Regions from separate parts of the Mesorhizobium maamorense genome, predicted to be linked through region 1. Evidence: predicted binding sites of a transcription regulator. Region 1 holds the regulator's gene; each other region holds the start of a gene.
What was found. Region 1 encodes HrcA, which represses chaperone genes, less so after heat shock. Its sites were predicted from a motif close to GTTAGCACTCNCNNNNNGNGAGTGCTAAC; they were not measured.
Positions count from the first base shown of each region.

Region 2: groES (co-chaperone GroES) is a predicted target of HrcA. The motif match lies at 1,222-1,250, and genes of this name have one in related genera.
Region 3: groES (co-chaperone GroES) is a predicted target of HrcA. The motif match lies at 962-990, and genes of this name have one in related genera.
Region 4: groES (co-chaperone GroES) is a predicted target of HrcA. The motif match lies at 893-921, and genes of this name have one in related genera.

Region 1 is NZ_CP173356.1:5,608,516-5,610,715, forward strand. Features, by position in the region: gene rph (ribonuclease PH) at 1-490, opposite strand, end outside; gene hrcA (heat-inducible transcriptional repressor HrcA) at 676-1,773, shown strand; gene ACIU1A_RS28105 (hypothetical protein) at 1,811-2,005, shown strand; gene ACIU1A_RS28110 (sorbosone dehydrogenase family protein) at 2,130-2,200, shown strand, end outside.
Region 2 is NZ_CP173356.1:1,552,554-1,554,753, forward strand. Features, by position in the region: gene groL (chaperonin GroEL) at 1-766, opposite strand, end outside; gene groES (co-chaperone GroES) at 836-1,132, opposite strand; gene ACIU1A_RS07915 (TetR/AcrR family transcriptional regulator) at 1,526-2,152, opposite strand.
Region 3 is NZ_CP173356.1:6,615,576-6,617,775, reverse strand. Features, by position in the region: gene ACIU1A_RS32855 (ISNCY family transposase) at 1-796, opposite strand, end outside; gene groES (co-chaperone GroES) at 1,071-1,367, shown strand; gene groL (chaperonin GroEL) at 1,437-2,200, shown strand, end outside.
Region 4 is NZ_CP173356.1:3,257,839-3,260,038, reverse strand. Features, by position in the region: gene ACIU1A_RS16600 (hypothetical protein) at 1-192, shown strand; gene ACIU1A_RS16595 (DUF1488 domain-containing protein) at 216-482, opposite strand; gene ACIU1A_RS16590 (hypothetical protein) at 479-727, opposite strand; gene groES (co-chaperone GroES) at 973-1,287, shown strand; gene groL (chaperonin GroEL) at 1,348-2,200, shown strand, end outside.

The sequences.
Region 1 (2,200 bases):
AAATCGCCGCGACATGGTCCTTCAGCACCTTGGCGACGCTCACCATCTGCCGGGCCTCCATCCAGCGCAGGCAATCGTAGAGCGCCACCCAGCCGCCGGTGATCGAGGCGGTGCGGGTGCCGCCATCGGCCTGGATGACGTCGCAGTCGACGGTGATCTGCTGCTCGCCCAGCGCCTGCAGGTCGACCACGGCGCGCAGCGAGCGGCCGATCAGCCTCTGGATCTCCAGCGTGCGCCCGCCCTGCTTGCCGGCGGAGGCCTCGCGGCGCATGCGCTCGCCTGTCGAGCGCGGCAGCATGCCATATTCGGCCGTCACCCAGCCTTTCCCGGAATTGCGCATCCAGCCCGGCACCTTTTCTTCCAGGCTTGCCGTGCACAAGACATGCGTGTCGCCGAACTTCACCAGGCACGAGCCTTCGGCATGTTTGGAGATGCCGCGCTCGAAGGAGATGGCGCGCATTTCGTCGAACTGGCGTTTGGAGGGGCGCATTCGGCCTGCTTTCTTGTCAGCTTTTTTGAATCTTGGCCGGCTTTTAGACGCATGCGGGGCACGGCGTAAAGGAAAATGGACCGGCGGCCGCAAACGCGGCGACACCGGGGTGATCGCGCAACACGACACCGGGTTGCGCGCAGCGCCGCGAAGTCTATATCCTTGAACCGGAGGTTATGGCCGCAATGACCAAGGCAGTCGATCCCGCTTCGCAGTCGCTCGCTCTTCACACGCCGGCACTTCAGGCGCTCGACATGCGTTCGCGCGACATCTTCCGGCGCATCGTCGATTCCTATCTGAGGGACGGCGAGCCCGTGGGATCGCGCAGCCTGTCGCGCATCCTGCCGTCCTCGCTGTCGCCCGCCACCATCCGCAACGTGATGAGCGACCTCGAACATCTCGGCCTGATCTACGCGCCGCACATCTCGGCCGGCCGTCTGCCGACGCAGGCCGGCCTGCGCTTCTTCGTCGACGCCTTTATGGAACTGGGCGACCTCTCCGACGAGGAGCGGCGCAGCATCGAGGCGCAGGTGCGAGCCTCCGGCTCGGGCGCTACCCTGGAACACATGCTGACCGAGGCCAGCCAGATGCTGTCGGGCATGTCGCGCGGCGCCGGCCTGGTGCTGGCCGCCAAGAACGAGGTGGCCCTTAAGCACATCGAGTTCATCCAGCTCGAACCGACCAAGGCGCTGACCGTGATGGTGTCGCAGAACGGCGACGTCGAGAACCGGGTCATCGATCTGCCGGCCGGCATCACCGTCTCGCAATTGCACGAGGCCTCGAATTTCCTCAACGCCCATATTCGCGGCCGTACGCTGGCCGAGGCGCGGGCGGAGGTCGAGCGTATCAAGGAAGAGACAAGGGCAGCGCTCGACACGCTGTCGCAGGACCTGGTGGAGAAAGGGCTGGCGGTGTGGGCCGGCGCGGAAAGCGGCCTGCCGGCGCGCCTGATCGTGCGCGGCCGCGCCAATCTGCTCGAAAACGTCACCGCCCAGGCCGACATCGAACTCCTGCGCCACCTGTTCGAGGACATGGAGACGCAGGACGGGCTGATCCAGCTGCTCGACCTCGCCGAGGCGGGACCGGGCGTGCGCATCTTCATCGGCTCGGAAAACAAGCTTTTCTCGCTCTCCGGCTCGTCGCTGGTCGTGGCGCCTTACCGCGACAAGGACGCCCGCGTCGTCGGCGCGCTCGGAGTCATCGGCCCGACCCGGCTCAACTATGCCCGCATTGTCCCGATGGTCGACTATACGGCGCAGCTGATATCGCGCATGCTGCGCTGAGAGCTGGGATCGATCCAGCCGGCCGAGGAGAGAAAAGATGGCGCTGGAATCGTTCAAGGCCCAGATCAGCCTGCTGCTGGAGGAGATGGTCAACCAGCCTGAGGATGTGCGCGAAGTGCAGGAGCAATTGCGCGAGAAGCTGCGCGAAATCCGCGCCATGGGCATGCCGCTGCCGGCCGACCTCGTCGAACTGGAAAGGAACCTCGACGCCGATCTCGACGCGGATACCTGACCCGAATTCCTTCAACTCCCCGTGTCGTCCGGAACGACTGCCGAGCCCGCCCGTTCCCTTGGTGCATGTGACCTCGGTCTTGGGACAACGACATGCATGAAGAAGCGAGAAGCTGGAGACTGGGATGATCCGACTTGCCGGCGCGGTGGCGCTCCCTGCTGCCTTGCTCTTCGCCGCGACGGCATTGGCCCAGCA
Region 2 (2,200 bases), 2.6 Mb from region 1:
CTTCGACGTCTTCCGAGATGATGAGCAGCGGCTTGGAGGTCTGCACGACCGCTTCCAGGACCGGCAGCATGGCCTGCAGGTTGGAGAGCTTCTTCTCGTGGAGCAGGATGTAGGCGTCCTCGAGATCGGCAACCATCTTATCGGGGTTGGTGACGAAGTAGGGCGAGAGATAGCCGCGGTCGAACTGCATGCCTTCGACGACTTCCAGCTCGGTCTCGGCGGTCTTGGCTTCCTCGACGGTGATGACGCCTTCGTTGCCGACCTTCTGCATCGCTTCCGCGATCATCTTGCCGACCGACTCGTCGCCATTGGCCGAGATGGTGCCGACCTGGGCGACTTCCTCGGAGGTCTTGATCTTCTTGGCGGCCTTGCCGAGAGCTGCGACCACTTCGGTCACGGCCAGGTCGATGCCGCGCTTCAGGTCCATCGGGTTCATGCCGGCGGCAACCGCCTTGTGGCCTTCCTGGACGATCGACTGCGCCAGAACGGTCGCAGTCGTGGTGCCGTCGCCGGCGATGTCGTTGGTCTTCGAAGCGACTTCGCGGACCATCTGCGCGCCCATGTTCTCGAACTTGTCCTCAAGCTCGATTTCCTTGGCGACGGTGACGCCGTCCTTGGTGATGCGCGGTGCGCCGAACGACTTGTCGATGACGACGTTGCGGCCCTTGGGGCCGAGCGTGACCTTCACCGCGTCGGCGAGGATGTTGACGCCGCGCAGCATGCGCTCACGGGCGTCGCGGGAGAATTTTACGTCTTTGGCAGCCATGTTCAACTCCTGGCAGGGGCTCGGATCGAGCCCGAAGATTTAAGATTCAGTTGATGGGAAGGCCGATATTCAGCCGATGATGCCCATAATGTCGGATTCCTTCATGATCAGAAGGTCTTCGCCATTGAGCTTGACTTCGGTGCCCGACCACTTGCCGAACAGGATGCGGTCGCCAGCCTTGACGTCCAGGGGCACGAGCTTGCCAGCTTCGTCGCGGGCGCCGGAGCCGACGGCGATGATCTCGCCTTCCTGCGGCTTTTCCTTCGCCGTGTCGGGGATGATGATCCCGCCGGCGGTCTTGGATTCGGATTCGACCCGGCGTACGACCACGCGGTCATGAAGCGGGCGGAACTTCGACTTTGCCATGTTTTCTTCCTCGATGAGAACGGTGAGAAACAGTTCCTCCGTCCGGCGAAGCCGGACAATCTACAAAGCCCGGCGGTACCGGACCTGTGGTTAGCACTCACCAATGGCGAGTGCTAACGTGGCGGTGAAATAGGCTGCTGGCTGGCGAGAGTCAAGGCGCGCGCGAGCGGGCAGCGGCGCGAAATTTTGTTTTCCGCGAAAGCCCGCTCGCAGAACGTGCCAGTTGCCGCTGGCCTTTCATGCGAAATGCGCCGGTTCCTCCCGCAATCGACGGCAAAACAAGGCGCGCAGGGGTGCTCTGCCGCTATCGGTCAGAGATCCTGCCGCCCGATACTTCGATACGCAAGACGTGTCGATGTCACGGGAGAGGGGCGCGAAAGCCGCCGCCGAAAACTACAGAAACAATCTCAGCTGCGTATGGATGATGGACCTGTAGTCGTCGATCGTGCGCCGGCCTTCCTTCTCGTCCTGCGTCAGCGCTAGCCGCACGACGCCGCCGGCAAGCTGGAAGATCAGGAACACCACGCGCGCGAAGTCTTCGCGCCGGTCGGGCCGCAGCATCGGAGCGACGTGGTCGCAGAACATCTTGGCCTGGTGCCTTGTCTCAGCAATGTCGAGGTTCTGCAGCGCCTTGTCGGCCTGGATCGCGTTCTGCAGATCCTGGATGGCCGGGTCGTCGGCCACGCGCCGGTAATAGTCCTCGATCATGCGGTCCGCGGCAGCCGTCACGTCCTCAAGCCCACTTATTTCGGCGATGATCTCGCCGAAGCGTGCGCGGCTTTCCTCCGAGAAGCGCTCATAGAGCATCGCCAGGATCGCCGATTTGTTGGGAAAATAATGGTAGACGGTGGCGATCGGTCCTCCCGCCAGAGCGCCCACTTCCTTCATTGTCACTGCGTCGATGCCTTTTTCGCCGATCAGCCGCATGGTCGTCGAAAGGATCGCGTCGATGCGTTCGCGGCTCCGCTCCTGCTTGGGCCTGCGCCTCGGCGCCGTCGCCATCCGCCTTGCTTCCGCCATGCGCCCAATCTCTCGCGAGAGCTTCAAAATTCCCGGTTGACAAGAAAC
Region 3 (2,200 bases), 1.0 Mb from region 1:
TGTCGGCAATTCCGGCCAGCGCCAGCTCCCTCGGCAGCCGATCCTGCAAGGTGGAGAACATCCGCTCCGAGCGGCCTCGCGCTTCAGGGGAATAGGCTGGAATATGTTCGATACCCAGCCGCTCGAGCGCCCGGCCGACCTGGGTCAGCCGGCTTTTGTCGACCGCCTCGCCGGCCTTCAGCGTCACGAAATAGTGGCTGCCGCGATCGCTGTAGAGGCTCGATGGCAATCCCTTGGCGACGAATGTCTCCAGAAGGCCCTGAAAGCTCGACGCCGTGCCTTCCTCCTCGATCAGGAAGGCCGAATAGATCGTGCTCGTCGCATCGTCCATCGTCACGATCAGGTCCAGCATCGGCTCACCCGCCAGCCATCGATGACGGCTGCCATCCTGATGCAGCATCATCCCCTCGCAAGGCTTCCTCTCCCGCTTGCGCCGGTGAGCACCGCGCCGCTTGGCCCGTTCCACAAGGCCCGCCGCGTGGAGCTGCGTCTTGATGAAGGTGTAACCCCAGCTGAAATGGTGATCGCGCAGCAGGTGCTCGTGGAAATGCTTCACATTCCAGCCGAGGTAGCGATGACGGTAAAGCTCCAGCATCTCCTCAATCGCTTCCGCCGGCACCCGACGCGTCGAAAGCTTGCCCAAGCGCCGATCCAGCAACCCAGCTTCCCCAGCCTCTTCGTACCGGTCGCGGTAGCGTCGGAATTGCCGCTCCGACATGCCAAGCAACTCGCCTGCCTCCATCATCGAAAGATCGCCACCATTCCAGCGGCTCAATACGTCTCGAAACTTTTGCATTCTCCGGTCCTGTAGCCATGCCGTCCGCTTCATCCCCAGCCTCCATCCGCTGGCGATAAAACCGGACAACTCACGTGCTACCTAATCCGGACAACTCATCTGCTTACGACATCGCCCACCCTGTTGTCTTGACTAGCGCCACGCCACGGTTTATCTCACCGCCACGCTAGCACTCGCCTTTGCTGAGTGCTAACTGCAGGTCCGGACAGCCGGGCTTTGTACGTGTCCGGCGCCGCCGGATGGTGTTTTCACCACTCTCATCGAGGAAGAAAAAATGGCAAAGTCGAAGTTCCGGCCGCTTCATGACCGCGTGGTCGTTCGCCGGGTCGAATCCGAATCCAAGACCGCGGGCGGGATCATCATCCCGGATACGGCAAAGGAAAAGCCGCAGGAAGGCGAGATCATCGCCGTCGGCTCCGGCGCTCGTGACGAAGCTGGCAAGCTGGTCCCGCTGGACGTCAAGGCCGGCGACCGCATCCTGTTCGGCAAGTGGTCGGGTACCGAAGTCAAGCTCAATGGCGAAGACCTTCTGATCATGAAGGAATCCGACATCATGGGCATCATCGGCTGATTATCGGCCTTTCCATCAACTGAATCTTAAATCTTCGGGCTCGATCCGAGCCCCTGCCAGGAGCTAAAAATGGCTGCCAAAGACGTAAAATTCTCCCGCGATGCCCGCGAGCGCATGCTGCATGGCATCAACATCCTCGCCGACGCGGTGAAGGTCACGCTCGGCCCCAAGGGCCGCAACGTCGTCATCGACAAGTCGTTCGGCGCCCCGCGCATCACCAAGGACGGCGTCACCGTCGCCAAGGAGATCGAACTTTCCGACAAGTTCGAGAACATGGGCGCGCAGATGATCCGCGAAGTCGCTTCGAAGACCAACGACATCGCCGGCGACGGCACCACGACCGCGACCGTTCTGGCGCAGTCGATCGTCCAGGAAGGCCACAAGGCGGTTGCCGCCGGCATGAACCCGATGGACCTGAAGCGCGGCATCGACCTCGCAGTAACCGACGTCGTCGCGACGCTGATCAAGAACGCCAAGAAGATCAAGACCTCGGAAGAGGTTGCCCAGGTCGGCACGATCGCCGGCAACGGCGATGCTTCGGTCGGCTCGATGATCGCCGAAGCGATGCAGAAGGTCGGCAACGAAGGCGTCATCACGGTCGAGGAAGCCAAGACCGCCGAGACCGAACTCGAAGTCGTCGAAGGCATGCAGTTCGACCGCGGCTATCTCTCGCCCTACTTCGTCACCAACGCCGACAAGATGGTTGCCGATCTCGAGGACGCCTACATCCTGCTGCACGAGAAGAAGCTCTCCAACCTGCAGGCCATGCTGCCGATCCTCGAAGCCGTCGTGCAGACCTCCAAGCCGCTGCTCATCATCTCGGAAGACGTCGA
Region 4 (2,200 bases), 2.4 Mb from region 1:
ATGGCCAACCGCTACGCACTGCGCATGGACTTGCCCCAAAGCTGGGCCATCATCGACGTCTTCACCGGCCAGCCCGTCGTCGTCAGGCAAAGGGCGATGGTCGGCATGAGCCCGCGCGACGCCAACGCCATGGTCGATCAGATGAATGTCCGGGACGTCAAGCGCCGGGAGAAGGCGGAGCGTAAATCCTGATCCAGCGCCGTCCGCCTGTCGTCTCAGCGGAAGTCGTCGGCCGTCAGCACATACATGCTCTTGCGCGTGCGGTCATAGGCCTTTGACGCTACGTCGCGGATAACACTGCTCTCGGTGTCGAAGGTGGCGAGATACCCGGCTTCATTGGCTGCCGTCGCCGGCTGCATCCTGGTCATGGCATCGGCGGCGACCGAGAAGGAAATCTGGAACATGCCGTCATAGCCGACGAAACGGATGCGCTTGCCGGCCTCGTCGTAGCTGCGGCTGCGGTTGGGGAAGGTCAGGCTCATGATTTTGCCTCCGTCGTTTTCTTCACCGCGCGTTTCTTCTTCGGCGTCGGGTTCAGGGCCTCGGCCACGCGGTCGGCTTCTTCCTTGGCCAGCCGCAATTGCCTCAGCCTTGCCGTCTTGATCTCCCTGGCCCTCGCTTCGGACATATATTCGGCGGTTGCCTTGTTGCGCTCCGCCGTCTTCTTCTGCTTGTCGACAAAGCGCGCTTCAGCTTTTTCCATGATCGTCTGGTTGCCGTCGGCCATCGAGGAAATCTCCCTTGCGTCTGAAATCGTGAAAATGAACTTGTCCGATAAATAGGCACTCTGTCGGGAAAATTCAAATTTTTGAAATATTTGGTCGTTTTCCGACCCGATGAAACCGGGCGCCGACATAATACTATGATTATTCAATATCCGCTCGGAATAAATTTTGGCACTCCTATCTATCGAGTGCCAAAGAGCCTATAGAAGGGGGCGGCCGCCTATGCCGGCCCCAGAAAGAAGTTCTCATGAAATTTCGGCCACTCCACGACCGCGTCGTCATCCGGCGCGCCGAAGGCGACATCAAATCCAAGGGCGGCATCATCATTCCCGACAATGCCAAGGAAAAGCCGCAGGAAGGCGAAGTGATCGCGGTTGGTCCCGGCGCCCGCGACGAAAACGGCGCACTTGTTCCGCTCGACGTCAAGGCCGGCGACTTGATCCTGTTCGGCAAATGGTCGGGCACGGAGGTCAAGATCGACGGCGAGGATCTTCTGATCATGAAGGAAGCCGACATCATGGGCGTTATCGAAAAGAGCGTCGAAGCCAAGAAGGCCGCCTGACTGAAGCGCCGCGCCTCTGCGCGGTGACGGCTCCACTCCAAATGCGAACTGGATAAAATCATGTCTGCCAAGGAAATCAAATTCTCCACCGATGCGCGCGACCGTATGCTGCGCGGCGTCGAGATCCTCACCAATGCGGTCAAGGTCACGCTCGGCCCCAAGGGCCGCAACGTCATCATCGACAAGGCCTATGGGGCGCCGCGCATCACCAAGGACGGCGTCACCGTCGCCAAGGAAATCGAGCTTGCCGACAAGTTCGAGAACATGGGCGCGCAGATGGTGCGCGAAGTGGCCTCGAAGACCAACGACCTCGCCGGCGACGGCACCACCACTGCCACGGTGCTGGCCGCCTCGATCCTGCGCGAAGGCGCCAAGCTGGTTGCCGCCGGCATGAACCCGATGGACCTCAAGCGCGGCATCGACCAGGCCGTCGCGGCCGTCGTCGTGGAAATCAAGGCGAAGGCCAAGAAGGTCAAATCGTCGGCCGAGATCGCGCAGGTCGGCACAATCGCCGCCAATGGCGATGCCAGCGTCGGCGAGATGATCGCCAAGGCGATGGACAAGGTCGGAAATGACGGCGTCATCACCGTCGAGGAAGCCAAGACCGCCAACACCGAGCTCGACGTCGTCGAAGGCATGCAGTTCGACCGCGGCTATCTCTCGCCTTATTTCGTCACCAATGCCGACAAGATGCGCGCGGAGCTGGAAGAGCCCTATATTCTCATCCACGAGAAGAAGCTCGGCAATCTGCAGGCAATGCTGCCGATCCTGGAAGCGGTGGTGCAGAGCGGCAAGCCGCTGCTGATCATCTCCGAGGACGTCGAAGGCGAGGCTCTGGCGACGCTGGTCGTCAACAAGCTGCGCGGCGGCCTCAAGGTCGCGGCCGTCAAGGCGCCGGGCTTCGGCGACCGCC